3 regions of the Pseudomonas sp. GW821-FHT12A04 genome follow, and region 1 is predicted to be linked to each of the others. Evidence: predicted binding sites of a transcription regulator. Region 1 holds the regulator's gene; each other region holds the start of a gene.

What was found. The regulator sigma-54, encoded in region 1, starts transcription at its own class of promoters, with help from an activator protein. The targets are predictions, from matches to a motif close to ANTGGCATNNANNTTGCTNT.
Region 2: glnA (type I glutamate--ammonia ligase) is a predicted target of sigma-54. The motif match lies at 2,401-2,420, and genes of this name have one in related genera.
Region 3: AC1RS8_RS21055 (flagellar hook-length control protein FliK) is a predicted target of sigma-54. The motif match lies at 3,570-3,589, and genes of this name have one in related genera.

The regions. Positions count from the first base shown of each region.
Region 1 is NZ_JBXAQZ010000004.1:202,832-213,005, reverse strand. It holds gene yjgA (ribosome biogenesis factor YjgA) at 26-550, opposite strand; gene pmbA (metalloprotease PmbA) at 659-2,005, shown strand; gene AC1RS8_RS08650 (FagA protein) at 2,256-2,651, shown strand; gene AC1RS8_RS08645 (class II fumarate hydratase) at 2,644-4,020, shown strand; gene AC1RS8_RS08640 (DUF2753 family protein) at 4,048-4,476, shown strand; gene AC1RS8_RS08635 (superoxide dismutase) at 4,479-5,090, shown strand; gene AC1RS8_RS08630 (ZIP family metal transporter) at 5,122-6,015, shown strand; gene AC1RS8_RS08625 (HPr family phosphocarrier protein) at 6,044-6,316, opposite strand; gene rapZ (RNase adapter RapZ) at 6,332-7,189, opposite strand; gene ptsN (PTS IIA-like nitrogen regulatory protein PtsN) at 7,192-7,656, opposite strand; gene hpf (ribosome hibernation-promoting factor, HPF/YfiA family) at 7,669-7,977, opposite strand; gene AC1RS8_RS08605 (RNA polymerase factor sigma-54) at 8,052-9,545, opposite strand; gene lptB (LPS export ABC transporter ATP-binding protein) at 9,793-10,174, opposite strand, start outside.
Region 2 is NZ_JBXAQZ010000001.1:412,768-422,941, forward strand. It holds gene typA (translational GTPase TypA) at 1-592, opposite strand, end outside; gene thiI (tRNA uracil 4-sulfurtransferase ThiI) at 732-2,186, opposite strand; gene glnA (type I glutamate--ammonia ligase) at 2,515-3,921, shown strand; gene AC1RS8_RS01740 (DUF4124 domain-containing protein) at 4,220-4,753, shown strand; gene AC1RS8_RS01745 (DUF4124 domain-containing protein) at 4,750-5,370, shown strand; gene glnL (nitrogen regulation protein NR(II)) at 5,598-6,683, shown strand; gene ntrC (nitrogen regulation protein NR(I)) at 6,680-8,116, shown strand; gene AC1RS8_RS01760 (hypothetical protein) at 8,673-9,113, opposite strand; gene trmL (tRNA (uridine(34)/cytosine(34)/5-carboxymethylaminomethyluridine(34)-2'-O)-methyltransferase TrmL) at 9,112-9,567, shown strand; gene secB (protein-export chaperone SecB) at 9,684-10,169, opposite strand.
Region 3 is NZ_JBXAQZ010000013.1:170,040-180,213, reverse strand. It holds gene fliN (flagellar motor switch protein FliN) at 1-393, opposite strand, end outside; gene fliM (flagellar motor switch protein FliM) at 460-1,428, opposite strand; gene fliL (flagellar basal body-associated protein FliL) at 1,438-1,941, opposite strand; gene AC1RS8_RS21055 (flagellar hook-length control protein FliK) at 2,175-3,521, opposite strand; gene AC1RS8_RS21050 (Hpt domain-containing protein) at 3,622-3,972, opposite strand; gene AC1RS8_RS21045 (ATP-binding SpoIIE family protein phosphatase) at 4,003-5,709, opposite strand; gene AC1RS8_RS21040 (STAS domain-containing protein) at 5,715-6,014, opposite strand; gene fliJ (flagellar export protein FliJ) at 6,176-6,625, opposite strand; gene fliI (flagellar protein export ATPase FliI) at 6,632-7,990, opposite strand; gene fliH (flagellar assembly protein FliH) at 7,980-8,777, opposite strand; gene fliG (flagellar motor switch protein FliG) at 8,782-9,801, opposite strand; gene fliF (flagellar basal-body MS-ring/collar protein FliF) at 9,794-10,174, opposite strand, start outside.

The sequences.
Region 1 (10,174 bases):
CGAGGCAGCTCACCCGCTTCGAGAATTAACGCAGACCGCGTTGAGTCTCGTCCAGCTCACGGATGTACTTGAAGATTTTACGGCTGGAAGCAGGAGGTTTGTTTTGCGCAACCTCATGCTGGGCCTGACGGATCAGGGATCGCAATTGCTGGCGGTCCGCGTCCGGGTAGTCGACGACGAATTTTTCCAGTACGGCATCGTCGCCGGCAATCAGACGATCGCGCCAGCGTTCCAGGTTATGGAAGCGTTCGTTGTATTGACGGGTGGAGGCATCGAGTTGATCGAGCAGAACCAGAATGGCGGCAGTGTCCTGATCGCGCATCAGTTTGCCGATGAACTGAAGGTGCCGTTTTCGCGCGATGTTCGCGGTGTGCTTGGGCGCATCGGCCAGAGCCCGACGCATTCCGTCGGTCAAGGGCAGTTTTGCCAGCAAGTCAGGCTTGAGTGTTGTAAGGCGCTCGCCAAGGTCAACCAGAGCATGCAGCTCGCGTTTGACCTGGGATTTGCTTTTTTCTCCCGTATCGAGGGAGTCGTCGTAAGAATCAACCATGGTGGCCGTCCGCAAAGAAACGCCGCCATGATAACCAGTCGGGGGCCGCTTGTCCGGCCCGGTCGCTCGATGACCGTTACCGAAAGCAGAATTTGAGTGGAGAACAGCATGAGTGCAGTTGAAAGCGTCGGCCCACAAGCGTTGCCGGCACTGCAGGAACAAGTCGAGCAGATCATCGCTGAAGCCAAGCGCCAGGGGGCCAGCGCCTGTGAAGTGGCGGTGTCGCTGGAGCAGGGGTTGTCGACTTCGGTGCGCCAGCGTGAAGTCGAAACCGTTGAGTTCAACCGCGACCAGGGGTTTGGCATCACCTTGTACGTGGGGCAGCGCAAAGGCTCGGCCAGCACCTCGGCCAGCGGTCCTGATGCGATTCGCGAAACCGTCGCCGCTGCACTGGCTATCGCCAAGCACACTTCAGAAGACGAAGCCTCGGGCCTTGCGGATGCCGCGCTGATGGCGCGCGATATTCCGGATTTCGACCTGTTCCACCAATGGGACATCACTCCGGAACAAGCCATCGAACAGGCCCTGGCCTGCGAAGCCGCGGCGTTTGCCGCCGACAGCCGGATCAAGAACGCCGACGGCACCACCCTCAGTACCCATCAGGGCTGCCGCGTTTATGGCAATAGCCACGGCTTTATCGGCGGTTACGCATCGACTCGGCACAGTCTGAGCTGCGTGATGATCGCCGAGGCCGATGGCCAGATGCAGCGCGATTACTGGTACGACGTGAACCGCCAGGGCAATCTGCTCGCCGACCCGGTGAGCATCGGTCAACGCGCTGCGCAACGGGCGGCAAGTCGTCTGGGCGCGCGTCCGGTGCCGACTTGCGAGGTGCCGGTGCTGTTTTCCGCAGAGTTGGCTGGGGGGCTGTTCGGCAGTTTCCTGTCGGCGATTTCCGGCGGCAGCCTGTATCGCAAGTCGTCCTTCCTTGAGGGTACCCTCGGGCAGAAGCTGTTTCCGGAGTGGCTGACCATCGACGAACGTCCGCATCTGATGCGTGCCATGGGCAGTGCAGCGTTCGACGGTGATGGTTTGGCAACCTACGCCAAACCGTTTGTCGAAAAGGGCGAGTTGGTGTCTTACATCCTCGGCACCTATTCCGGCCGCAAGCTTGGCATGCCGAGCACGGCCAACGCCGGTGGCGTGCACAACCTGTTCGTCACCCATGGCGACGAAGACCAGGCGGCGTTGCTGCGGCGCATGGGGCGTGGCTTGCTGGTGACTGAATTGATGGGGCAGGGCCTCAACATGGTCACCGGCGATTACTCCCGTGGTGCAGCGGGTTATTGGGTCGAGAACGGTGAAATCCAGTTCGCGGTCCAGGAAGTGACCATCGCCGGCAACATGCGCGACATGTTCAAGCAGATCGTTGCCGTGGGTAATGACCTGGAACTGCGCAGTAACATTCGCACCGGCTCGGTGCTGATCGAGCGGATGACGGTGGCAGGCAGCTAAGCCTCGGCCGCTTCACCAAAAGGCGCGCCACCCATTGGGTGGCGCGCCTTTTTTGTTGGCTACAACTCAGATCCCCTGTGGGAGCGAGCTTGCTCGCGATAGCAGCGTGTCAGACGAAATCAATGTTGAAAGTGATGACGCCTTCGCGAGCAGGCTCGCTCCCACAATGGATCTGCTGTGTCGGCACGGACTTGTTTTGGTTCTCATTATCATATAATAATAAATCTCATTATCGAATGAGCCCCGGATCATGAGTTCTGCCTTGCAAGAGCAGCCTTATCTCGAAAGCTGGCGCTGGATGAGTCGCCAGATCCGTTGCGCGATGAACCCCGACGAGCCTCGCCTGATCGACCACTACCTGGCCGAAGGCCGGTACCTGGCGTGTTGCACGGCCACCTCGCCGTGGACCGTCGCCGAAACTTCCTTCCGATTGTTGCTCGATACCGCCGCCGATGTCGCGCTGCCGTGGCACTGGCGCACTTACTGTCTCGACCAGGCCTGGCGCCCGCTGCGCGAACTGGAACGCCTCTCGTTGTGCAAATGCCGCCTCAAGCGCTGGCAGAGCTACACCTGGCAACTCGCTACCTGTGAGTTGCAGCCCTCGATTCCTCTCATAGAACTGATGCAAGGATCTCCCGATGAGTAATACCCGTATCGAACGCGACAGTATGGGCGAGCTTCAGGTCCCGGAAGACGCCCTCTACGGCGCACAGACCCAGCGTGCGGTGGATAACTTCCCGATCAGCGGCAAACCGATGCCGGTTCAGTTCATCCGCGCCTTGATCCTGGCCAAGGCAGCGGCCGCCCGCACCAACGTCGAGCTCAAGCAGATCGGCGAAGCCCAGGGCAAAGCCATCGTCGACGCAGCCCAGGGCTTGCTCGAAGGTGATTTCATGCAGCACTTCCCGGTGGATGTGTTCCAGACCGGTTCCGGCACCAGCTCGAACATGAACGCCAACGAAGTGATCGCCACGCTGGCCAGCCGCTTGCTGGGCGAGGCGGTGAACCCCAACGATCACGTCAACTGCGGGCAGAGCAGCAACGACATCATCCCGACCACCATTCACGTCAGCGCAGCACTGGCGCTCCATGAACAACTGCTGCCGGCGCTGACGCATCTGGTGCAGGTCATCGAGCGCAAGGCCGAGCAGGTTCATCACCACGTCAAAACCGGGCGTACGCACCTGATGGACGCCATGCCGGTGCGCATGAGCCAGGTGCTCAACGGTTGGGCGCAGCAGCTCAAGGCCAACATCGGCCATCTGCAGGACTTGCAGCCAAGCCTGCAATCCCTGGCTCAAGGCGGCACGGCGGTGGGCACGGGTGTCAACGCCCACCCCGAGTTCGCGGCGCGTTTCAGTCAGCAGCTAAGCAAATTGACCCGGGTTGAGTTCCAGCCAGGCAAGGACCTGTTCGCGCTGATCGGCTCCCAGGACACTGCCGTTGCCGTCTCCGGACAGCTAAAGGCCACTGCCGTGTCGCTGATGAAAATCGCCAACGATCTGCGCTGGATGAACTCCGGCCCGCTGGCCGGCCTTGGCGAGATCGAACTGCAAGCCTTGCAGCCGGGTTCTTCGATCATGCCGGGCAAGGTCAACCCGGTCATTCCAGAGGCCACCGCGATGGTCGCGGCTCAGGTCATCGGCAACGACAGTGTTATCACCATCGCCGGTCAGTCGGGCAATTTCGAACTGAACGTGATGCTGCCGATCATCGCCCAGAACCTGCTGAGCAGTATCGAGTTGCTGGCCAATTCCAGCCGTCTGCTGGCAGACAAGGCCATCGCCAGCTTCAAGGTCAACGAAGGCCGGATCAAGGAAGCACTGTCACGCAACCCGATTCTGGTCACCGCGCTCAACCCGATCATCGGTTACCAGAAAGCTGCCGAGATTGCCAAGAAGGCCTATCAGCAAGGTCGGCCGGTGATTGACGTCGCGCTGGAACACACCGACCTGTCGCGCAGCCAGCTGGAAGAATTGCTCAACCCGGAAAAACTCACAGCGGGCGGCGTCTAAGCCCCGTTACCGCTTTGGAGGCGCACCATGGAGCACTGGAAACGCACGATCGAAAGAGCCAATCGCTTTTTCATGCTGGGTGAACTGGTCGATGCCCGCGAGGCGTACCTGCAGGCATTGGCTCTGGCCCAGGTGTTGTTCGAGCGCTGGGCGGATGCCGACGAAGCGGTAGCGGCCTGCGTGATTTCCCATCACAACCTGGCGGACCTGCACTTGCGTCTGAATCAGCCGGAGGAGAGCGCCGAATACTTGTGTGCCATCCACCAACGGCTGCTGCAGACCATGCAGGACCCGCGGCTACCTCAAACATTGCGAGAAGCCGCGTTGCGCCAGAGCAGCAAGACCTACGTCGAGCTGCTGAATTTCATCAGTGAGCACGGCGAGTATCCGCGTACCCATCGGCTGCTGCACATCGATGTCGCTTCGCCTGCGCCTCATCATCATGGAGTCCATTGAACATGGCTTTTACCTTGCCTGCCTTGCCGTACGCCTACGACGCCCTGGAGCCGCACATCGATGCGCAGACCATGGAGATCCACTACACCAAGCATCACCAGACCTACATCAATAACCTGAACGCGGCTGTTGAAGGCACCGAGTATGCCGAGTGGCCCGTGGAGAAGCTGGTGTCCGCCGTTAAGCAACTGCCGGAAAAACTACGGACGGCGGTGATCAACCAAGGTGGCGGCCACGCCAATCATTCGTTGTTCTGGGAAGTCATGGCGCCCGACGGTGGTGGCGAGCCCGAAGGCGTGCTGGCCAAGGCCATCGATGAACAACTGGGCGGTCTCGACAGCTTCAAGGAAGCCTTTACCAAGGCCGCGTTGACCCGCTTCGGCAGCGGCTGGGCCTGGCTGAGCGTGACCCCGCAAAAGACCTTGGTAGTGGAAAGCAGCGGTAACCAGGACAGCCCGTTGATGAGCGGCAATACCCCGATTCTGGGTCTCGACGTCTGGGAGCACGCCTATTACCTGCGTTATCAGAACCGTCGTCCGGAATACATCAGCGCGTTCTACCGCGTGATCAATTGGCCGCAAGTCGCTGCGCGCTATCAGGCCGCACTGGTTTAAGTCTTCCATAAAAACAATCCAAGGCTGGACTATGGGCACTGAAACACTGGCGATCGGAAATGGACGGATGTTTCGTTACGCGTTTGGATCGCTGTTACTGCTGGCGGGAATGAGCCTTTTGGTTGCCCATGGGCTGGCATGGCTCGACCTTGAGCCGAAGTTGCTGCGCGCACTGCAGGGCGGTGCGATCTGCGCCTTGGGTACCGCGCTGGGCGCGGTGCCGGTGTTGGTGATTCGGCGGATGCCGCAGATGCTCAGCGACACTTTGCTTGGCTTTGGCGCTGGCGTGATGCTGGCTGCGACGGCATTTTCGCTGATCGTTCCGGGCATCTCTGCCGCCGAAGGGCTTGGACTGTCACCTTGGGCGTCCAGTGGGCTGATCAGCTTCGGCATTATGCTCGGCGCCTTCCTGTTGTTCCTGGTGGATCGGAAGGTCTCTGGCGCCAGCCCGGACATGCTGGTCGGTACGCTGGAACGACCGGTCATTGCTCCGCGGATCTGGCTGTTCGTATTTGCCATCATCGCCCACAACATCCCGGAAGGCATGGCGGTAGGTGTTTCGGCCGGTGGCGCAATGCCTGACGCCGACAGCCTGGCCATGGGCATTGCCTTGCAGGATGTACCGGAAGGGTTGGTCATCGCTTTGGTGCTGGCCGGGGCAGGGATGTCCCGGGGCAAGGCGTTCCTGATCGGTGCGGCGTCAGGTTTGGTAGAACCGGTGTTCGCACTGCTATGCGCGTGGCTGGTGAGCCTGGCTGAACTGCTGCTGCCTTTGGGATTGGCGCTGGCGGCGGGGGCGATGCTGCTGGTGGTGACCCACGAAGTCATTCCCGAGTCGCGCCGCAATGGTCATGACAAGCTTGCCAGCCTCGGGCTGCTGATGGGGTTTTGTTTGATGATGGTGATGGATACAGCCCTCGCTTGATTTGTGGTGAGGGGCTTTTGTGGTTGTATTACTCGCCTTCGTCGAAGAAGTTGTTGATCAACGCCACCAGAGCATCCAGCGCTTCCTGTTCCTGCTCGCCTTCTGTACTCAAGTGGATCGTGGTGCCTTTGCCGGCGGCCAGCATCATCATCGCCATGATGCTTTTGCCATCGACCATGGACTGTGGTGTACGTCCGGCCCTGATCTGGCACGGGAACTGACCTGCTACCCCAACGAATTTTGCAGAAGCGCGAGCGTGCAGACCCAGTTTATTGATGATTTCGATTTCCAGAGCAGGCATCGCGATGTGAATCCTTTAGCTGAGGTCGCGGTGGCGGACCTGGACGTTCTTCAGGGATTGTTGCAGCGTTTGCCCCAGACGCTCGGTCAGGTAGACGGAACGGTGATGTCCGCCAGTGCAGCCAATGGCAATGGTGACGTAGGCGCGGTTGCTGGCGGCAAAGCGAGGCAGCCACTTTAGCAGGTATGTGGAAATGTCCTGGAACATCTCTTCGACATCCGGCTGAGCCGCCAGGTATTCGGCAACCGGTTGATCGAGCCCGGACTGTTCGCGCAACTCCGGTTTCCAGTAAGGGTTGGGCAGGCAGCGCACATCGAACACCAGGTCGGCGTCCACCGGCATGCCGCGCTTGAAGCCGAAGGATTCCACCAGGAACGCAGTCCCCGGCTCCGGCTGATTCAACAGACGCAGTTTGATGGCATCGCGCAGTTGATACAGGTTCAGGCTGGTAGTGTTGATCTTGAGATCGGCGAGGTCGGCAATCGGCCCGAGCAGGACGCTCTCGACGCTGATGGCTTCGGCCAGCGAGCGGTTGGCGTTGGTCAGGGGGTGACGTCGGCGGGTTTCCGAGAAACGCTTGAGCAGGGTTTCTTCGTCGGCGTCCAGGTACAGCACATCGCACTGGATGTGGCGGGCACGGACTTCCTCGAGCAGGTCGGGGAAGCGTGACAGGTGGCTGGGCAGGTTGCGCGCGTCAATGGAAACGGCGACCAGCGGCTGCAACATCTCGGTATGAACCAGGGCGCGTTCGGCCAGCTCCGGCAGCAGACCGGCTGGCAGGTTGTCGATGCAGTAGTAGCCGCTGTCCTCAAGAACGTCGAGGGCGGTACTTTTACCTGAGCCGGAACGGCCACTGACGATGATCAAGCGCATGATTACTGACCGTTTTGCTCGTCAAGGACAACCTGATACAGGGCTTCGTTGCTTGTAGCACTACGCAGCTTTTCGCGAACTTCCTTGCGGTCGAGCATGCTGGCGATCTGTCGCAGCAGCTCAAGGTGCGCATCGGTGGCGGCTTCCGGGACCAACAGCACGAACAGCAGGTCAACCGGCGCGCCGTCGATGGCGTCGAAATCGATAGGGGCGTCCAGGTGCATCAATGCACTGATGGGCGAAACACAGCCCTTGAGACGGCAATGTGGAATAGCGATGCCATTGCCAAACCCGGTGGAGCCGAGTTTTTCACGGGCGATCAGCGCCTCGAAGACATCTTGCATCTCCAGGGCCGGCACTTCGCGGGCGATAAGATTGGCAATTTGTTCGAGGGCTTTCTTTTTACTGCCTCCCGGCACGTTCACCAGGGAACGGCCGGGGGTCAGGATACTTTCAAGTCGGATCATGGGTTGGGAGTGTTAACGACCGGTTGCGCCCTGGAGGAGGCTCTGGGTCTTTTCCTTATGCTTTTTGAGTTGTTTATCCAGCTTGTCGGTGAGTGCGTCGATCGCGGCATACATATCGGTATGTTCCGCGTTGGCGACCACTTCATTCCCGGGAATATGCAGCGTGGCTTCGATTTTCTGCTTCAGTTTTTCGACGGTCATCGTGACCTGCACATTAGTGATCTTGTCGAAATGTCGCTCCAATCGTTCGAGTTTTTCGCCGATGTAGGTGCGAAGAGGTTCGGTCACTTCCAGTTGGTGTCCACTGATGTTGACTTGCATACAGCTTCTCCTTCGTTGCCAGTGCATAAAGCGGCAGATCAGATGATCTACCACTGGAACGCTGTGGCGTGGCCCTACATCAACCGCTTGCGTTCGCTCGAAGGCGCGATCCCGAGGGATTCGCGGTACTTGGCGACGGTGCGGCGAGCCACCTGAATGCCTTGTGCCTCCAGTAAACCAGCGATCTTGCTGTCACTCAACGGCTTTTTCTGATTTTCCGCTGCAACCAGTTTTTTGATGATCGCCCGGATCGCCGTGGACGAGCATTCGCCGCCTTCGGAGGTGCTTACGTGACTGGAAAAAAAGTACTTCAGTTCATAAATGCCCCGGGGGGTGTGCATGAACTTCTGGGTGGTCACCCGTGAAATCGTCGATTCATGCATGCCGACCGCTTCGGCGATGTCATGCAGGACCAGCGGCTTCATGGCTTCGTCGCCGTACTCCAGAAAGCCGCGCTGATGCTCGACGATCTGGGTGGCAACCTTCATCAGGGTTTCATTGCGGCTTTGCAGGCTCTTGATGAACCAGCGGGCCTCCTGCAACTGATTGCGCATGAAGGTATTGTCGGCGCTGGTGTCGGCGCGGCGCACGAAACCGGCGTACTGGGCATTGACCCGCAGCCGTGGCACCGACTCCTGATTGAGCTCCACCAGCCAGCGCTCGTTGTCCTTGCGCACGATGACGTCAGGAACGACGTACTCGGCTTCGGTGGACTCGATCTGCGAGCCCGGGCGCGGGTTGAGGCTCTGGACCAGCTCGATGACCTGGCGCAGCTCATCTTCCTTGAGCTTCATGCGACGCATCAACTGGCTGTAGTCGCGGCTGCCAAGCAGGTCGATGTAATCGGTGACCAGGCGCTTGGCCTCGGCCAGCCAAGGGGTCTTGGCAGGCAGCTGGCGCAATTGCAGCAGCAGGCATTCGCCCAGGTTGCGGGCGCCGATGCCGGCGGGCTCGAATTGCTGGATGCGGTGCAGGACGGCTTCGATTTCGTCCAGTTCGATGTCCAGTTCCGGGTCGAACGCTTCGAGGATTTCCTCGAGGGTTTCGTCCAGGTAGCCCTGATTGTTGATGCAGTCGATCAGGGTCACGGCGATCAGGCGATCGGTGTCGGACATCGGGGCCAGGTTCAGTTGCCACAGCAAGTGGCTCTGCAGGCTTTCGCCGGCCGAGGTGCGGGTGGTGAAGTCCCACTCGTCATCATCATTGCTGGGCAGGCTGCTGGCGCTGGTCTGGTAAACGTCTTCCCACGCGGTGTCGACGGGGAGTTCGTTGGGGATACGCTCGTTCCAGTCACCCTCATCGAGGTTATCAACCGTCGGGGCGCTTTCCTGGTAGGAGGGCTCCTGGATGTCGGTGTTGGGCTTTTGTTCGGCGTTGTCGGCCAGGGGGTCGGAATTGTCGAAGTCGTCGCCTTCTTCCTGGCGTTCGAGCATCGGATTGGACTCCAGGGCCTCCTGGATTTCCTGTTGCAGGTCCAGGGTTGACAATTGGAGCAGGCGGATGGCCTGTTGCAGCTGCGGTGTCATCGTCAGCTGCTGGCCCATTCTCAAGACTAGCGATGGTTTCATGGCAGGGGCTTAACACCTTATTCGCCGGCGCACATGCGCCATCCACTACAGGGCGCCGGGGCGCCAAACTTAAGCAAATTATATGCCTGAAACTAAAGGGTTTGCCTAGAGCGCTGTAACAATAAAAAACTATAAAGCTGTGTTGCAGCGCTGCCCTTGTCGAGGGCTGACCACGCTTGTCGGCACGGAAGCGCTGGTGAGTGGCTGGTCAGGTGCCCGGGCAAGCTGCCTGGGCACGGCTCAGCGCTTACAGGCGGAACTCATGGCCCAGATACACTTCCTTGACCAGGTCGTTGGCCAGGATGGTCTCTGCGTCGCCTTCGGCAATCAGTTGGCCGTCATTGACGATATAGGCGGTTTCACAGATATCCAGGGTTTCACGAACGTTGTGGTCCGTGATCAGCACGCCAATGCCCTTGGCCTTGAGGTGGTGAATGATCTGCTTGATGTCGCCGACCGAAATCGGGTCCACGCCGGCGAAGGGCTCGTCGAGGAGGATGAATTTCGGGTTGGTGGCCAGGGCGCGGGCGATTTCCACGCGACGGCGCTCACCACCGGACAGGCTCATGCCCAGGTTGTCGCGGATGTGGCTGATGTGGAATTCCTGCAGCAGGCTTTCCAGCTCCTTG
Region 2 (10,174 bases), on a different contig from region 1:
CCGGCGCCGGTACGTTGTCGACGATCGACTGGTACAGCGGGGTCATGTCTTCAGCCATTTCGGTGTGGTCCAGACCGGCAATACCGTTCAGGGCCGAGGCGTAGACGACTTTGAAGTCCAGCTGTTCTTCGGTGGCACCCAGGTTGTCGAACAGGTCGAAGATCTGGTCCAGAACCCAGTCCGGACGCGCGCCTGGACGGTCAACCTTGTTGATGCACACGATCGGACGCAGGCCGGCTTCGAAAGCCTTCTTGGTCACGAAACGGGTTTGCGGCATAGGGCCGTCTTGAGCGTCAACCAGCAGCAGAACGGAGTCGACCATCGACATTACGCGTTCAACTTCGCCGCCGAAGTCGGCGTGGCCCGGGGTGTCCACGATGTTGATGTGGTAGCCGTTCCAGTTGATGGCGGTGTTTTTCGCCAGAATGGTAATACCGCGCTCTTTCTCCTGGTCGTTGGAGTCCATCACGCGCTCGTCGTTGAGCTCGTTGCGCTCCAGGGTGCCGGATTGACGCAGGAGTTTGTCTACCAGGGTGGTCTTACCATGGTCAACGTGGGCAATGATGGCGATGTTGCGTAGATTTTCGATCACTTGTGTATCTCGATCAGAGGATTCGGTGTGCTGACAAGTCTTGGCAGCGATTAACAGTAGCGTCCGTGAAAGCCGTTACAGCTTGACGGTGGCATCGGGGGGCCGGTGACGCAGGCCACAGGCAAACAGCCCCGGGCACTTAGCTCGGTCGATAAACGCGCACATTGGCATGCCCCTCACTGAGCAAATGGTGGGCATGCAGGCGACTCATCACGCCTTTGTCGCAATACAGCAGGTACTGGCGAGTAGGGTCCAGTTCCTTGAAACGAGCGTTCACTGCATAAAACGGCATCGTTTGTACCTCGATGCCAGCGAGGTCCAGCGGGTCGTCTTCAGCGGCATCCGGGTGACGGATGTCGATGACGATCTGACCGGCCAGCGCTTCGCTGACTTCTTCAATCTGCAAGTCCTGGCCCAGTTCATCGATCACGCGATCGATCGGCACCAGCTTGGCGTTTTCGAGCGCACGCTCGAGTACCGCCATATCGAATTCTTTCTCTTCATGCTCGACGCGATAGCGCTTGGCCGCGGTCTTCGGATTGACCGAGATGACGCCGCAGTATTCCGGCATGTGCCGGGCGAAATCGGCGGTGCCGATTTCGATTGCCGTGTCGATAATGTCCTGCTTGTGACTGGCGATCAGCGGGCGCAGTACCAGCTTTTCGGTCACGCAGTCGATCACTGACAGGTTCGGCAGCGTCTGGCTCGACACCTGGGAGATCGCCTCACCGGTGACCAGTGCGTCGATGTGCAGTCGATCGGCAATTTGGGAGGAAGCGCGCAACATCATACGCTTCAATACTACGCCCATATGACTGTTATCGACTTTGCCGAGAATTTCGCCCAGCACTTCTTCGAACGGCACACTGACAAATAGCACGCGCTGGGAGCTGCCGTACTTCTTCCAGATGAAATGCGCGACTTCCATGACGCCCAGTTCGTGGGCACGTCCGCCCAGATTGAAGAAGCAGAAATGCGCCATCAGGCCGCGGCGCATGATCTGGTAGGCCGCCACGGTGGAGTCGAAGCCACCGGACATCAGCACCAGGGTCTGCTCCAGCGCGCCCAGCGGATATCCGCCGATGCCGTTGTGCTGGCTGTGGATCACGAACAACCGTTGGTCGCGAACCTCGATCCTGACTTCGATTTCCGGCGCTTTCAGGTCGATCCCGGCTGCGCCGCACTCGCGACGCAGCTTGCTGCCGACGTATTTTTCGACGTCCATCGAGCTGAACGTGTGCTTGCCCGCACGCTTGCAGCGCACCGAGAAAATTTTCCCGGCCAGCGCATCGCCGTAGTGCTGCCTGCACTTTTCGGTGATGTCGTCGAAGTCGCCCAGCGGGTACTCGTCGATCTGCAGAAAGTGCGCGATGCCCGGCATGCAGGTCAGGCGCTCACCCATCTCTTTCAAGGCTTTCGGGTCGGTAACACGGGTTTCCAGCTCGAGATTGTCCCACACGCCGTTCACCACCACGGCCGGGTCCAGATCACGGAGCACGGCGCGGATGTTTTTGGCCAACTGGCGGATAAATTTCGTCCGGACAGGTCGACTCTTGATGGTGATCTCGGGGAAGACTTTTACGATTAATTTCATGGAAACAGCGCGCGCATGGCCTGCCGAAAAAGGGGGGCGCGGATTATAGCGGAAATTGCTCAAGGTTTAACCAGTTAATGTGCAGAAGGTTTTGCATGCACCAAAACAGGTCACTTATTGGATATAGCGCCACATTACAGGGCGAGCTTTTCTGCTTTAAAGGGCAAAACGCCCTCTCAAGCGTGATTTTGGGGCAAAAAATCCATGCTGGGGCACTGGCATGCAATTTGCTCCCTTGTGAGGCAGGTTGCCTTGGCAGAGTATTCGCGCCGGCATCACAAACATTTAAGGGCATCCACTACCAGCCCTAATACACCCGGAGGACACTATGTCGAAGTCGGTTCAACTCATCAAAGATCATGACGTCAAGTGGATTGATCTGCGCTTCACGGACACCAAAGGCACTCAGCACCACGTGACCATGCCGGCTCGCGATGCGCTGGATGACGACTTCTTCGAAGTCGGCAAAATGTTCGACGGCTCCTCCATCGCCGGCTGGAAAGGCATCGAAGCCTCCGACATGATCCTGATGCCGGACGACTCCACCGCTGTTCTGGATCCGTTCACCGAAGAACCGACCCTGATCCTGGTCTGCGACATCATCGAGCCTTCGAGCATGCAAGGCTACGACCGCGACCCACGTGCGATCGCCAAGCGCGCCGAAGAGCACCTGAAAGCCACCGCTATCGGTGACACCGTATACGCAGGTCCTGAGCCAGAGTTCTTCATCTTTGACCAGGTGAAGTTCAAGTCCGACATTTCCGGTTCCATGTTCAAGATCTACTCTGAACAAGGTTCGTGGATGTCCGACCAGGACATCGAAGGCGGCAACAAAGGCCACCGTCCAGGCGTCAAAGGCGGCTATTTCCCGGTTCCGCCGTTCGACCACGACCACGAAATCCGTACCTCCATGTGCAACGCACTGGAAGAAATGGGCCTGACCGTCGAAGTTCACCACCACGAAGTGGCGACTGCCGGCCAGAACGAAATCGGCGTCAAGTTCAACACCCTGGTGAAGAAAGCCGACGAAACCCAAACCCTGAAGTACGTCGTGCACAACGTTGCCGATGCCTACGGCCGCACCGCGACCTTCATGCCTAAGCCTCTGTACGGCGACAACGGCTCGGGTATGCACGTACACATGTCCATCTGGAAAGATGGCAAGAACACCTTCGCTGGCGAAGGCTATGCCGGCCTGTCCGACACCGCCCTGTACTTCATCGGCGGCATCATCAAGCACGGTAAGGCCCTGAACGGCTTCACCAACCCGGCGACCAACTCCTACAAGCGTCTGGTTCCAGGCTTCGAAGCTCCAGTGATGCTGGCCTACTCGGCTCGCAACCGTTCCGCTTCGATCCGTATTCCTTACGTGTCGAGCCCGAAAGCCCGCCGTATCGAAGCACGCTTCCCGGATCCGGCTGCCAACCCGTACCTGTGCTTCGCCGCACTGTTGATGGCTGGCCTGGACGGCATCCAGAACAAGATCCACCCTGGCGACGCCGCTGACAAAAACCTGTACGACCTGCCGCCTGAAGAGGCCAAAGAGATCCCACAAGTTTGCGGCAGCCTGAAAGAAGCCCTGGAAGAGCTGGACAAAGGTCGTGCGTTCCTGACCAAAGGCGGCGTTTTCAGCGACGACTTCATCGACGCTTACATCGCCCTGAAAAGCGAAGAAGAAATCAAGGTACGTACCTTCGTACACCCACTGGAATACGAGCTGTACTACAGCTGCTGATCCGGTAGCGCCGCGGCACGCGGCGTGACAAAAAGAGGCCTCCTTCGGGAGGCCTTTTTTATTGCCCACGATTCAATGGCCGACAAAGTACCCTGTGGGAGCGGGCTTGCTCGCGAAAGCAATCTGTCTGACACATTGATCTTGAATGTACTGGCGCCTTCGCGAGCAAGCCCGCTCCCACAGGGGATCTGGGTTGCCGGACCTCCTTCGCAAACCATGCCCGAATGTGTCGTAGCTTGGGATAACCACCCAGCCTGGCCTATGCTGCAACCCAACGCTTTCGTTTCCGGTCGATTCCATGGGTCGTGGTTTTCTCTTCATCCTGCTGCTGGTTGTTCTGCCCGCCACGGCGCAGATCTACAAGTACACGGACGCCAACGGCGCCACCGCGTACAGCAATCAACCGCCTGATGGCATCAGCGCCCAACCGGTCGACTTGCCGCCCCTCAACAGCGTCGAACGCCAGCCTTCCGGCGAAGCCGCACCTGCTGCTGAAGCCAAAGTCGAAGCCGAAGCCGCTCACAATGAACTCCCCCACAAAACCTATGAAGTGCTGGAGCTGACAGGCCTGCCCAGCACCGAAGCCCTGCGCGCCAACAACGGCACGTTCACCGTAACAGTACTGATCACACCCCGCCTGCAAGCCACCCACCTGTTACGTCTGCTGCTGGACGGTCAGCCCTACGGCCAGCCAGGCAATGTGCCGATCCTGCAACTGGTGAACATCGATCGCGGCGAACACCGCCTCGCCGTGCAAGTGATCGATGGCGAAAACGTTGTGCAGCAGAGCCCTGCGGTGACATTCACCGTACAGCGGGTGCACATACCTTGAAGGCCTGGCTACTGATCGCCTGCCTGATCGCCCAGCCCGCCTCGGCAGAGGTCTTCATGTATGTCGATGCTCAGGGCAACCGGGTTTTCACCGACCAGCCAAAACCCGGCGACGCCCGGCGTGTACCGCTGACAAAGAGCAATCGAATAGCGGCCAACCCCACCAGCGCAGCACTGTTGATCGCCGAGAGCAGTCCTGAAGTACAGGCGCTGTTCCACTATGAGGTGCTGCGTATCCTGATCCCGGAACCCGACGCAACCATCCGCAGCAACACCGGCGAAGTCATTGTCAGCGCCACCAACGAACCGGCCCTGCAACCCGGTCACCACTACCGGTTGCTGCTCGACGGCCAGCCCACCGCCGAACCTGGCCTGAGCCCGGTGTTCCCGCTTAGCAACATCGATCGCGGCAGCCATACCCTGTCCGTGGAAATCCTCGACGAACAGGGGCGCATCGTCGAACGCACCGCCAACCAACCTTTCCACATGCAGCGCACGTCTGTCGCCCAGAAGCGCAGGATCAAACCCTGCACTCTCGAAGACTACGGCCAGCGGCCGGAATGCCCGCTCAGCGACAGACCAGGCGAAGAAAAAAATCCTTTCTTGAGACTCTTTTAACCTCGTTCAGGCTTGCGCACTATATTGGTGCAATTGTTTGCACCGTACTCACACTCCAACCCATTTTGGTTCGAAAGTACCCGCGATAGCTGGCAGAACGCCACGTAAACGAGCGTCAAACGCCTGTTTCAGGCGCTGAACGCTTCTTTTCGGAGCCTTGGTTTGGTTTTTGCATTTTGCCCGTATCAGCATTTTTTTACGCACGCTCTGCCCTAAAAGAGGTCCCGATGACCATTAGCGACGCACTCCACCGTTTGCTACTCGACAACCTCACCACTGCCACCATCCTTCTCGACGCCGAACTGCGCCTCGAGTACATGAACCCGGCGGCAGAGATGCTGCTGGCCATCAGCGGTCAGCGCAGCCATGGGCAGTTCATCAGTGAGTTGTTTACCGAATCGACCGAAGCGCTGAACTCGTTGCGCCAGGCCGTCGAGCAGGCGCACCCGTTCACCAAGCGCGAAGCCATGCTCACCGCCCTCACCGGCCAGACCCTGACCGTCGACTACGCGGTAACACCGATTCTGAGCAACGGCGACACGATGCTGCTGCTCGAAGTCCACCCCCGTGACCGCCTGCTGCGGATCACCAAAGAAGAAGCACAACTGTCGAAACAGGAAACCAGCAAGATGCTGGTGCGCGGCCTTGCCCATGAAATCAAGAACCCCTTGGGCGGGATTCGCGGCGCGGCACAATTGCTGGCCCGGGAACTGCCGGAAGAGAGCCTGCGCGACTACACCAACGTCATCATCGAAGAAGCCGACCGCCTGCGTAATCTGGTGGATCGCATGCTCGGCTCCAACAAGCTGCCGTCGCTGGCCATGTGCAATGTCCATGAAGTGCTTGAGCGTGTCTGCCATCTGGTGGAGGCTGAAAGCCAGGGCTGCATCACCTTGGTGCGCGACTACGATCCAAGCATCCCCGACGTCCTGATCGATCGCGAACAAATGATTCAGGCCGTGCTGAACATCGTGCGCAATGCGATGCAGGCCATCAGCAGCCAGAACGAACTGCGCCTGGGGCGTATCAGCCTGCGCACCCGCGCCATGCGCCAGTTCACCATCGGCCACGTACGCCATCGTCTGGTGACCAAGATCGAAATCATCGACAACGGTCCGGGCATCCCGGCAGAACTTCAGGAAACCATTTTCTTCCCCATGGTCAGCGGTCGCCCGGACGGTACCGGGCTGGGCCTGGCCATTACCCAGAACATCATCAGCCAGCACCAGGGCCTGATCGAATGTGACAGCCACCCCGGCCACACCACCTTCTCGATCTTTCTGCCACTGGAACAAGGAGCCACATCGACATGAGCCGTAGTGAAACCGTGTGGATCGTCGATGACGACCGTTCTATCCGTTGGGTCCTGGAAAAAGCCTTGCAACAGGAAGGCATGACCACGCAAAGCTTCGACAGCGCCGATGGCGTGATGAGCCGTCTGGCGCGCCAGCAGCCGGACGTGATCATTTCCGACATCCGCATGCCCGGCGCCAGCGGTCTGGAGCTTCTGGCGCGGATTCGCGAACAGCACCCGCGGCTGCCAGTGATCATCATGACCGCGCACTCCGATCTGGACAGCGCTGTCGCGTCCTATCAGGGCGGCGCCTTCGAGTACCTGCCCAAGCCGTTCGACGTCGACGAGGCGGTTTCCCTGGTCAAGCGCGCCAACCAGCACGCTCAGGAACAACAAGGCCTGGAAGTTGCCCCGACCCTGACCCGCACCCCGGAAATCATCGGCGAAGCGCCGGCGATGCAGGAAGTGTTTCGCGCCATCGGACGCTTGAGCCACTCCAACATCACCGTGCTGATCAATGGTGAATCGGGTACCGGTAAAGAACTGGTGGCCCACGCCCTGCACCGTCACAGCCCGCGGGCAGCGTCGCCGTTCATTGCGCTGAACATGGCGGCGATCCCCAAAGACCTGATGGAATCCGAACTGTTCGGCCACGAGAAAGGCGCGTTCACGGGCGCGGCCAACCTGCGTCGCGGGCGTTTCGAGCAAGCCGACGGCGGTACGCTGTTCCTCGACGAAATCGGTGACATGCCCGCTGACACCCAGACCCGCTTGCTACGGGTACTGGCCGACGGCGAGTTCTACCGCGTCGGCGGTCACGTGCCGGTGAAGGTCGATGTGCGCATCATCGCCGCGACTCACCAGAATCTGGAAACCCTGGTGCATGCCGGGAAATTCCGTGAGGACTTGTTCCATCGCCTCAACGTGATCCGCATCCATATCCCGCGCCTGTCGGATCGCCGCGAAGATATCCCGACCCTGGCCAAGCACTTCCTCGGCCGCGCTGCCCAGGAACTGGCAGTCGAACCGAAGCTGCTGAAAAGCGAAACCGAGGAATACCTGAAGAACTTGCCATGGCCCGGCAACGTGCGGCAGTTGGAGAATACCTGCCGCTGGATCACGGTGATGGCTTCGGGTCGCGAAGTGCACATCGGTGACCTGCCGCCGGAGCTGCTGAGCCTGCCTCAGGACTCGGCGCCCGTGACCAACTGGGAACAGGCCCTGCGCCAGTGGGCCGACCAGGCGCTGGCCCGTGGTCAGTCAAGCCTGCTCGACAGCGCCGTACCGGCCTTCGAGCGGATTATGATCGAGACCGCCCTCAAGCATACCGCCGGTCGCCGCCGTGATGCCGCCGTCTTGCTGGGTTGGGGACGCAACACCCTGACTCGCAAGATCAAGGAATTGGGGATGAAGGTTGATGGCGGGGATGATGATGAGGGGGATGAGGGCTAAACAGCCTTTAGTACTTCGCTGATCTTTAGGCCCAATCGCGAGCAAGCTCGCTCCTACAGTGGATTTTCGGTGTTTTCACGATCGTGCAGACACCATCGAACCCTGTGGGAGCGAGCTTGCTCGCGATGCTTTTTGGGTTATCAGTGCACCGCCGCAATGCACCGTGAACCGCAATCGCGCACAACCACTGTCCTGAAACCTCGCCATAAAACTCGATACTACCCGCCACCCAAAAACACAAAAGCCCCGGATCTCGGGGCTTTCAGCGCTTCAAAGCGATTTTTTGTTCCAAGCTGTTAAAACCTGGCATGCCCCCTGCAATAACCCTTTCAAGTGAATCAGTTCACCTACCCGGTTTCGGGGACCTTGGTACAGGCAGGCCGGGGATTCCCCTCTTTACATCGGGCTCACACCGCACCCGCGACGAGCCCAGCCGTTTTGGGGCCCTTGATACAGGCAGGTCAGGGGTTCCTTCTTTACACCAGGCTCACACCGCACTCGCGACGAGCCTCCCGTTTCGGGAACCTTGGTACAGGCAGGCCGGGGATTCCCTCTTTTATTGCTCCCGGAGATGGATCTCCAGCCGCCAGCGGTCATCAACCTCGCTACCGACCCATTCGCCCCGCAGGGGCCGGGCCGCTACCAGTGTCAGCAACAACCCTCCATCGCTCAAACGTACCCGCCAGTTCACGTCCTTGCCGCCGAGCTTGAGCTGACCTTTCTGCGCCTTGCCCTCGGCGCCAAACAGCAGCGCGACACTGCCGTCCACAATTTCGCCGTGGGTCTTGGGTTCATTGTTGAACCACACCACCAGCCCGTCGTTCGTCACTTCCACCTGCTGCAACTGACTGGGGTCTGGCGTGGTCAGGCGACCGATCATCATCCCGACCATCACCCCGACAATCGCCAGCGAGCCCATTACCCGCAGGAATAGTTTCGAACGCACGCCTTCTGGCGGCGTAGAATGCGCGTCATCTTTGCCTTCGGAGCCGTGCATGTTTCACGTCATCCTTTTCCAACCAGAAATTCCGCCGAATACCGGCAACGTTATCAGGCTGTGCGCCAACAGTGGCTGCCACCTGCATTTGATCGAACCGCTGGGCTTCGAGATGGACGACAAGCGCCTGCGCCGGGCCGGCCTCGATTACCACGAGTATGCCACCCTGCAACGCCACGCGGACCTTGCCAGCTGCCTGGAGAGCCTCGGCCATCCACGACTGTTCGCCTTCACCACCAAGGGTTCGCGGCCGTTCCACGATGCCAGCTTCGCCCCGGGCGACGCATTCCTGTTCGGCCCGGAAAGCCGTGGCTTGCCCGCCGAAGTGCTGGATGCCCTGCCCGGCGAGCAACGCCTGCGCCTGCCGATGCGCGAGGGCTGCCGCAGCCTGAATCTGTCCAATACCGTGGCGGTGGCCGTTTACGAAGCCTGGCGTCAGAACGACTTCAAGTAACCCCCAAAAAAATGTGGGAGCGAGCTTGCTCGCGATGGCGGTGCATCAGTCAACATTGATGTTGAAGCTGGTGACCTCATCGCGAGCAAGCTCGCTCCCACAGTATTGATACGCTTTTACTGAACGGTCGGAGTCTCGCCAGCAGCCTGCATGCGTTGCAGCTCTTGCGCGTACAGCGCATCGAAGTTCACCGGAGCCAGCATCAGTGCCGGGAACGAACCGCGGGTCACCAGGCTATCCAGGGTTTCGCGAGCGTACGGGAACAGGATGTTCGGGCAGAACGCACCCAGGGTGTGGCTCATCGAAGCGTCATCCAGGTTCTTGATCAGGAAGATCCCGGCCTGTTGCACTTCAGCGATGAACGCCACTTCGTCACCGTTTTTCACGGTAACCGACAGGGTCAGCACGACTTCGTGGAAGTCGGCTTCCAGCGTCTTCTGACGGGTGTTCAGATCCAGAGCGACGCTCGGCTCCCACTGCTGGCGGAAGATCGCCGGGCTTTTCGGAGCTTCGAAGGACAGGTCACGCACATAAATGCGCTGCAAGGAGAATTGCGGTGCAGTTTCTTCTTCGTTCGCAGCAGTGTTCTGTTGGTCAGTCATCGCAG
Region 3 (10,174 bases), on a different contig from region 1:
GCCGAACTTCTCGTTGACCACCACCACTTCGCCGTGGGCGATGAGCGTGCCATTGACCAGCACGTCCAGCGGCTCGCCGGCCAGGCGATCAAGCTCGATCACCGAACCCTGGTTCAGTTGCAGCAGGTTGCGGATGTTGATGTCGGTGCTGCCCACTTCCATGGAAATCGACACCGGGATATCGAGGATCACGTCCAGGTTCGGGCCTTCGAGACTCACCGGATCGTTGTTTCTCGGCACACTGCCGAACTCTTCCATGGGCAGGCGGTTGGACGCGGAACTGCCGGAGTCGGCGGCCAGCAAGGCATCGATGTCAGCCTGCCCGGCATCACCGGTTTCTTCCAGGGCTGCTGCCCACTCATCGGCCAGAGCCTGGTCGTCTTGCGTGTTCATTTGTCAGTGTCCTCGGCGAGCAAAAATTCAGAATTCGGTTTAATCGCGAATGGGTACGAGCGCCGGTCAACGGCGCTCGATCGGCTCGATCACTTGCAACGCCAGATTGCCCTTGTGCGAGCCCATCTTGACCTTGAAGGCCGGCACGCCGTTGGCGCGCATGATCATTTCTTCCGGCATGTCGACCGGGATCACATCCCCCGGCTGCATGTGCAGGATGTCGCGCAGGCGCAACTGACGACGAGCCACCGTCGCACCGATCGGCACGTCGACGTCCAGCACGTCCTGGCGCAGAGCGTTGACCCAGCGCTCGTCCTGATCGTCGAGATCCGACTGGAAGCCGGCGTCGAGCATTTCGCGCACTGGCTCGATCATCGAGTACGGCATGGTCACGTGCAGGTCGCCGCCACCGCCATCGAGTTCGATGTGGAAGGTCGACACCACAATGGCCTCGCTCGGGCCGACGATGTTGGCCATGGCCGGGTTCACTTCCGAGTTGATGTACTCGAAGTTGACTTCCATGATCGCCTGCCAGGCTTCCTTCAAATCGACGAACGCCTGCTCCAGCACCATGCGTACCACGCGCAGTTCGGTCGGCGTGAATTCACGCCCTTCGATCTTGGCGTGGCGGCCGTCGCCGCCGAAGAAGTTGTCCACCAGCTTGAACACCAGTTTGGCGTCGAGGATGAACAGCGCGGTGCCGCGCAGGGGTTTGATCTTGACCAGGTTGAGACTGGTCGGCACGTACAGCGAGTGCACGTATTCGCCGAACTTCATCACCTGCACGCCGCCGACCGCCACGTCCGCCGAGCGACGCAGCATGTTGAACATGCTGATGCGTGTGTAGCGGGCGAAACGCTCGTTGATCATTTCCAGGGTCGGCATGCGTCCACGGACGATGCGATCCTGGCTGGTCAGGTCATAGCTTTTGACGCTGCCGGGTTCGGCAGCGTTTTCGGTCTGTACCAGACCATCGTCGACGCCATGCAACAGCGCGTCGATCTCATCCTGGGACAGCAGGTCCTGCACGGCCATGTCGTGTTCCTACTGCAGTACGAAATTAGTGAAAAGCAACTGTTCGATCACCACTTTACCGAGCTCTTTCTGCGCCACTTCCTGGACACTGGCGGTAGCTTTCTGCCGCAGCATTTCCTGGCCGACCGGCGAGGCGAGGGTCGCGAAGTCCTGCCCGGAGAACAGCATCACCAGGTTATTGCGGATCACCGGCATGTGGACCTTGAGCGCCTCCAGATCCGCCTGGTTGCGCGCGAGCATGGTGATGCTCACTTGCATGTAGCGCTGGCGACCGCTCTGGTTGAAGTTGGCCACGAAAGCTGGCGCCATCGCCTCGAAAATCGCTGGCTGCTTGCCGACAGGAGCGGTTTGTTCCACTGCGGCGGCAGGCTTGCTCTGAGCGCTGTGCATGAAGTACCAGGTCGCCCCCACGGACACACCGATCGCCAGCAGCAGGGCCAGCACGATCACGATAATCAGCTTGAGTTTGCCTTTGGTTGCGGGGTCTTTTACTGCTGCGTCGCTCTTCGCCATGCCAATAATCCGTCACTATTCGGGTTTTCACAGTCGCACGGCAAGGCAAGAGCAAGTGTTATGCCAGAAGTATCGGGAAGAGCTGGGCGGACCGGCTTCGATCGGAAGATCACCACGAAGCCACTGTGGGAGCGAGCTTGCTCGCGATGGCATTTTAACAGTCAACATTTTCATCGACTGTTACACCGCTATCGCGAGCAAGCTCGCTCCCACAGGGTTAGGTGTTCGTTTGGTCAGGCGTAGTAATCGACCGCGCTGGAGCCGATCACGCTGGTGGTATTGACCGCCGCTTCAGCGACGCTTGGGGTGATGTCATCATCCATTGAATCGAGGCGACCGCCGCTGGCACTGGTCCGCCCGCTCTGACCTTGCCGGGCTTGTTCCTGCCCCTGCTGCGAACCACGGGACTGGTCCGAAACGTTGACATCGACCTGCCCCATGCCCTGCTGCGCGAACATGTCGCGCAAGCGATGGACCTGCCCATCCAGCGCCTCACGGACGCCCGGATGCGCACTCATGAACGTGACCTGGGTCTGTTGATCGGGAACCATGTTCACCCGAATGTCCAGACGCCCGAGCTCAGCGGGCTGCAACTGGATGTCCGCCGCCTTGAGATTGGCGCTGGACAGGTACATGACCCGGTTCACCACCTCTTCGGTCCACCCGCTCTGGTGCATGGCGATCGGCTGGTTCACCGGCAAGGCATTGGCTGTCTTCGGTGTGGCCGCCTGGGTCAGCGCTGCCAGACGGTTGGCGAAATCATCGACACGGGTGTCGCTGCTGGCGGACTTGAGATCCTTCAGGCCGTCATCGATCAAGCCGCTGAAAGCCTTGTCTTCACCCGGGCTGGTGTCGCTCTTGTCACCCTTAACATCCAACAGGGTCGCCATGCCGGCGGCAAAATTTTGCTCTGGCGTCAGCTCTGCGTCAGCCTGGGCTTGCGCCTGTGTCGGTGCAGCCTTGGGTTGTGCCTGGCTGGAAGCCGATACGTGACCGCCCTGCTCCATCGCCAGGCGCACCGCCGGCAATGCGTCGAGCGGATCGGTCGAGGGATCGAAATCGCCCTCGGCAGTGGCCAGCGCTGGAGCGAGTACAGCCGTAGCCGTAGCGGCAACCGGCGCATCAACGACAGGTTGCACGGTGTCGACCACGGCGGGGGCTACCGGTGCCGATACGATGGATTGCAATGTAGGATCAAGCGCCGGATCCAGCAGTGCGGCGTCAACGACCGGAGCCGGGTCGGCATCTGACGCATCATCGCCAGCGACCTTGTCGCCAGCCTGCACCGAGCTCTCGGCAGGCAAGGATTTGCCGCCATCGGCAACCACCGGTTCCTCGGCGGCAGACTTGTCGTCACCAGCGTCTTTGGTTCCGGCAACATCGCAGGTTTTGTCGCGACCCGGCTTGAGCGACGCATCCGCCAACGCAGTGGGCTTGCTTTGCGCCTGATCGGCGTAGACATCAGCGAAGCTTGCGGCCTTGCCCCCGGGCTCAGAGGTCTGCGCCGGAGGATTGGCGGAGCCAGCTTGAGTCTTGGCCTGCCTGGAGGCCTGAAACAGAATATCGGGAGTAACGGGCATGAAACGGTCTCCGCTGCACGGGGCTCGTAAGTACAGTTGGATGAGTTAAGTGCAAAAGTCGAGCCAGTTTCACTCGAAGAGGACCAAATGCAGCGTGTGCTCAGATTTTCGCCGGGCAACGCTGTCGTTCAGCTTCGTACAGAGGCCGGATATCGGCGAATTCGCGGTCGATTTCGCCGACCAACTCCTGAACGGCGGCCCATGGCAAATCTTTGGCCTGCTGTTCAAGTTGACGGCAGAGCTCTGTCAGCCGGAAGGCGCCCATATTGCTGCTGCTGCCCTTGAAGCTATGGGCGGTTTCAACGAGCCGTGCGGCACTGTCGGCTGTTCTCAAGACTTTCAGGCGCTCTTCGGAGTCTGCAAGAAAGACAACCAGCAGATCCGGATAGCCCTCTTCCATCACTTCCTGCAATGCGCTCAGCACGTCGCGATCCACATGTGTGTCGTCCACTTGCTCACTCCTTGATCAAGAATGCGCGGATTATGCCAGAGCCTCCCAGATAAACTCCACGCGTGCACTTCGACCATTGTCGGTCCAGCGGGCATTACGCCCCAACTGGCGGATCAGACTGACCCCACGCCCCGACAGGCGGACGTCTTCCAAAGGTCTTGCGATCACCCGCTCGACATCGAAACCCTTGCCGCTGTCTTCGATGTGAATGGTCAGGCAACCGCCATCGTCCGTTGGCGTCACCTGCAAATGCAACCGTACATAACCATCCAGCAGCTCGTCCAGCCGGGCATTGCGCTCTTGATAATATCGCGCAAAACCCGAGGCATCGCGCTTGAGACTCGAATCCAGCCCCAGCACGCCATGCTCCAGCGCATTGGAGTAGAGCTCCGCCAGCACGCTGTAGAGCGCACCGCTCTGAGCCCGAAGACCATGGACCTCAAGCAACAACTGCAACAGATAGGGTAACGGATTGAAGCGCTTGAGCGTGGCGGCGCGAAACTCGAAACTTACCGACCAGTCCAGCGGGCAGGACTGGCCGCTGTCGGAGTAGACCAACGCCGGCGGAGTGATTTGCGTCGACTCCAGCAGGCTGACTTCGACCATACTGACATCGTCACGCGCTTCACCGCCGAAATGACGCAGCGCCTGCTCGATCTCTTCGAACAGCGCATTCGGATGCCGATTGGCGGCAAACACCTGCTGCAATCGCTGCGCGCCAAACAGTTGATCATTGGCGTCGCAGGTATCGATCACCCCATCGGACAGCAGAAACACCCGATCCCCGAGGGCCATGGGATACACGTCGGTACGCTCATCGAAGGATTCCGGGCTCAGCACACCCAAAGGCAGGTTCCGCGCCGGCAGAGGCGTTCGCTCGCCACTGGCAACGCGATGCAGGTAACCGTCCGGCATGCCGCCATTCCAGACTTCCACCGAACGACGCTGAAAACTCAGGCACAGCAACGTGGCACAGCAGAACATGTCCACCGGCAGGATGCGCTTGAGCTTGGCATTCATCTCGCGCAGGATTTCCGCCAGGCCATAGCCCTTGGCGGTCATGCCGTAGAAGACCTCGGCCAAGGGCATCGCACCCACTGCCGCTGGCAAACCGTGGCCGGTGAAATCGCCCAGCAGCACGTGCATGTCTCCAGCCGGGGTGAACGCGGCCAGCAACAGGTCGCCGTTGAACAGCGCATAGGGCGATTGCAGATAACGGATATTCGGAGCGGCATTCAGGCAGCCGGAGTGCGCCACCTTGTCGAAAACGGCCTTGGCCACACGCTGTTCGTTGAGCAGGTAGTCGTGGTGCCGGGCGATCTGGTCACGCTGTTGCAGCACGGTGTCCTGCAAGCGCCGCAAGCGATCCATCGCCTTGATCTTGGCAGCGAGAATCACCTGGTTGTAGGGCTTGGCCAGAAAGTCGTCACCGCCGACTTCCAGGCAACGGGCCAGGGCTTCGCTTTCGGACAACGACGTGAGGAAGATGATCGGCACCAGGGTTTCCCCGGCCAGAGCCTTGATCTGCCGGGCCGCCTCGAAACCGTCCATCACCGGCATCAGCGCATCCATCAACACCAGGTGCGGTGATTGCTGGCGAAACACCTCGACCGCTTCGGCACCGTTGGCCGCCGTCAGCACTTCGTGCCCCTGGCGGCGCAGAATGCTCGACAACAGCAGGCGATCGGCGGCGCTGTCCTCGGCGATCAGGATCGTCAGCGGCTCCAGTGGCTGCATGGCAATCAACTGATGTCGAACAGCTTGTCGAAGTTGGAGATGGCGAGGATCTTGCGCACGTCGGTACTGCTGTTGACGACGCGGACATCGGAGTCGTCGCCACCGGCGTGATCACGCAGCAAAAGCAGCATGCCCAGCGCCGAGCTGTCGAGGTAAGTGGCGTCTTTCAGGTCGACCACAACCGCCGATATCTCTTTATTTTCGTAGGACTGACGAAACTCCTGATGCTTGGCGAAATCGAATCGTCCCTTGACCGATATCGTCAGTTTTTGCCCATCCGGAGAGAGTTCTGTAACGACTGACATTTCATGGCTTCCTTGTCATTGGTAAACCCGCTTGCACAAGGTTTAGCATTTGGTAGAGGTTGGAGCAAGGCGGTAGGTTGTGGTGACGATGGTCGTCAATAGTATCGCTGTACACCTGACAGCCCGGTGCGCTCTCGGGTTTATCGCGAGCGAGCTCGCTCCTACGGGTGATTCTGCCGTGGCAGGCGCTGGGACAATTCATCCAACAGTTTCTGTTCGCGCCGGTCTTCAAGCGCCCGCGCCTCATCGGCATAGCGCTGAACCAGCTTGCGCAAACCCTCGACCCGGGCAAACGCCTGCTGCCAGGTTTCCCGGGCCTTGTTCAGGTTGTTCTGATGCCAGGCCAGGCTTTGCCGCTGCTGGTCGATGGCCGTGCCCAGTTGCGCGAGAAAGCCCTGATAGCCCAGCAACCATTGGCCCGAGACGCCGCCGCTGCCGCGCACGATCCATTGTTCCTGATAGTCGAGACGGAAGGCTTCGAGGTCGGCGAGTTTGCTTTCGGCCAAACGCACTTGCCCCTGAAAGTGCCCCAGGCGCTGGACTGCGGTTATCTCGGCCTTTTCGGCCATTTCCACCACGGGGGCCAGGCGCCCTGCCCGAGTCTGGGCCATGGCCGGTTAGCCGCCCGCCGCGGGCGCGAAGATCGACGCGAGGTAAGCTTCGCTTTCGCCCAGGCTGATGCTGTCGTTGAGCCCCTGGCGCAGGTATTTGACCAGCTGCGGCTGCAAGGAAATCGCCAGGTCGGTCTCGCGGTCGCCGCCAGCGACGTAGGCGCCGACGCTGATCAGGTCGCGACTCTGCTGATAGCGCGACCACAATTGCTTGAAATACTGTGCTCGCATCATGTGCTCCGGCGACACCACCGCCGGCATCACCCGGCTGATGGATGCCTCGATATCAATGGCCGGGTAATGCCCTTCCTCGGCCAGTCGCCGGGACAGCACGATGTGCCCGTCGAGCACGCCCCGCGCCGAGTCGGCAATCGGGTCCTGCTGGTCATCGCCTTCGGACAGCACGGTGTAGAACGCGGTGATCGAACCACCGCCCTTCTCGGCATTACCGGCCCGCTCCACCAGCTTCGGCAGCTTGGCGAATACCGACGGCGGATAGCCTTTGGTCGCCGGCGGCTCGCCGATGGCCAAGGCGATTTCCCGCTGGGCCTGGGCGAAACGGGTCAGCGAATCCATGAGTAACAGGACGTTCTTGCCCTTGTCGCGGAAATATTCGGCGATGCGCGTGCAGTACATGGCGGCGCGCAGTCGCATCAGCGGCGCATCGTCCGCCGGGGACGCCACCACTACCGAACGCTTGAGCCCTTCTTCACCGAGGATGTGCTCGATGAATTCTTTAACTTCACGCCCCCGCTCACCGATCAGCCCGACGACGATAATGTCGGCCTCGGTAAAGCGCGTCATCATCCCCAACAGCACGGATTTACCGACACCGGTACCGGCGAACAGGCCGAGCCGCTGGCCGCGGCCGACCGTCAGCATGCCATTGATGCAACGGATGCCCACGTCCAGCGGTTCGCTGATCGGTTCGCGCTTGAGCGGGTTGATGGTCGGGCCGTCCATTGGCACCCAGTCTTCGGCCTTCATCCCCCCCTTGCCGTCCAGCGCACGACCGGCGCCATCCAGCACCCGCCCGAGCATGCTCATGCCCATGGGCAGGCGACCGGTATCGGCCAAGGGCACCACTCGGGCACCGGGCGCGATGCCGGCGACACTGCCGACTGGCATCAGGAAAACTTTACTGCCGGAGAAGCCCATCACCTCGGCTTCGACCTGCATCGGGTGATAGCTGTCGTCGTTGATGACCATGCAGCGACTGCCCATGGCGGCGCGCAGGCCTTCGGCTTCAAGGGTCAGGCCGACCATGCGCAGCAAGCGGCCTTCGAGGATCGGTGCGCCCTCCAGTCCCGTGGCCTCGGCATAGCTGCGCAGGCGCTTGGCGAAACTGGTGCGTTCAAGGCGCATCGGGAACATCCTGAGCCGGTGCGACCGCAGGCTTGTTTTCGATCGGCAGTTCCAGGCTCAGGTCCGGCGCGGCCGGGTGCAAGGCCTGCTCGTGCAACTGATCGAACAGCTTGTCCATCACCCGCGCGACACGGGTTTCGACCGTGGCGTCGATGCGGCTGTGTTCTGTCTCGACCCGGCAACCGCCAGGCAACAGCGCTTCGTCCTCGACGATGCGCCAGGTTTCTTCATGACGTTCGCGCAGGGCTTTGACCTGTTCGAAATCCTGCGGATTGATGTACAGCCGCACATTGCCCACGCCCAGCGGCAAGAGCTTGAGCGCCTCGCGCATGACGTGTTCGATCTGCGTCGAGTCGATGGCCAGCTCGCGCTGGATCACCTGTCTGGTGATGTGCTGCACGAGGTCGACCAGGGACTTTTCAATCTCGGTGTCCTGTTCGGCAATGGGCTCGAACAGGTGCGTCATCAGTTGCTCCAACGCCGCAATCTTGGCGGTCAGGGCCATTTCGGCTTCCTGACGGACCTTGAGCGTGGTGCTGTGGAAACCTTCCTTCTCACCCACCGCGAAGCCTTCGTTATAGGCTTCCTGGCGAATGCTTTCGAGCTCTTCAAGGGTCAGTGGCTGGACTTCCTCCAGCGGCACTTCCTCCATTTCCGGCGGTTCGGGTTCAGGCTCAGGTTCCGGCTCGGGTTCCGGCGGGTCGAAACTGGGCAGCGCCCAGGTATCGAAACCACTGACATCCCTGGCCCGGATCAGGTCAGTGGGTGCATCATCATTCTTGACCATGGTGTTAGATCATTTGCTCGCCGCCCTTGCCGCCGAGAACGATTTCCCCGGCTTCGGCCATACGGCGGGCGATGGTGAGGATTTCCTTCTGCGCGGTTTCCACGTCGCTGACGCGCACCGGGCCCTTGGCTTCCAGGTCGTCGCGCAACAGTTCGGCGGCACGCTTGGACATGTTCTTGAAGATCTTCTCCTTGACGCCTTCGTCCGACCCCTTGAGGGCCAGCACCAGCACATCGGAGGACACCTCGCGCAGCAGCGCCTGAATCCCGCGGTCGTCGACATCGGCCAGGTTGTTGAACACGAACATGAGGTCTTCGATCTGACCGGACAGGTCTTCGTCGACTTCGCGGATCGAGTCCATGAGCTGGCCTTCGATCGAGCTGTCGAGGAAGTTCATGATGTCCGCCGCGCGTTTGATGCCACCCAGGGTAGTGCGCGAGGCATTCGAGTTGCCGGAGAACTGCTTCTCGAGAATCTGGTTGAGCTCTTTCAGGGCCGCTGGCTGTACGGTGTTCAGCGAAGAGACCCGCAGGATGATGTCGAGCCGCACCTTGTGGTCGAAGTTGCCGAGCACTTCACCGGCCTGGTCCGGATCGAGATACGCCACCACGATCGCCTGGATCTGCGGGTGCTCGTAACGGATCACGTCGGCGACGGCGCGCGGCTCCATCCACTTCAGGCTGTCGAGGCCGCTGGTGTTGCCACCGAGCAGGATGCGGTCGATCAGGCCGTTGGCCTTGTCTTCGCCAAGAGCCTGGGTGAGCATCTTGCGCACATAGTCGTCGGAGCCGACGCCCAGGCTGGTCTGGTCGCCGACGATATCGACGAACTCGCTCATCACCTGTTCGACCTGCTCGCGGTGCACATTACCCATCTGGGCCATGGCCACACCCACGCGCTGAACCTCTTTGGGGCCCATGTGGCGCAGCACCTGGGCAGCGTCGGTGGACCCCAGGGACAGCAACAGGATTGCGGCTTTGTCGACCTTGGACAGTTTGGCGGCAACGGCTCGGTTATCACTCATCTGCGTTAATCCACTCTTTCACGACCTGGGCCACACGACCCGGGTCTTCTGCCACCAGACTCTTGATTGCGTTCAACTGAGCGTCATAGCCTTCGCTCAGGCTCGGCAACAGGATGCTGGTCGGGCCACCGAGGCTGACACGGTCGTTGGCCAGTTCGCCATCCAGACCGCCCATGCCACCCAACTCGACGTCGCTGCCGATACCGGCCAACTGCTTGCCCTTGCCACCACCGGTAATATTGTTGAGCACCGGACGCAGCACACCGAATACCAGCACCAGAATGAACAGCACACCCAGCACTTGCTTGACGATGTCCCAGAACCACGGCTGGGAGTAGAACGGAATTTCGGCAATCGCTTCACCGCGCTCGGC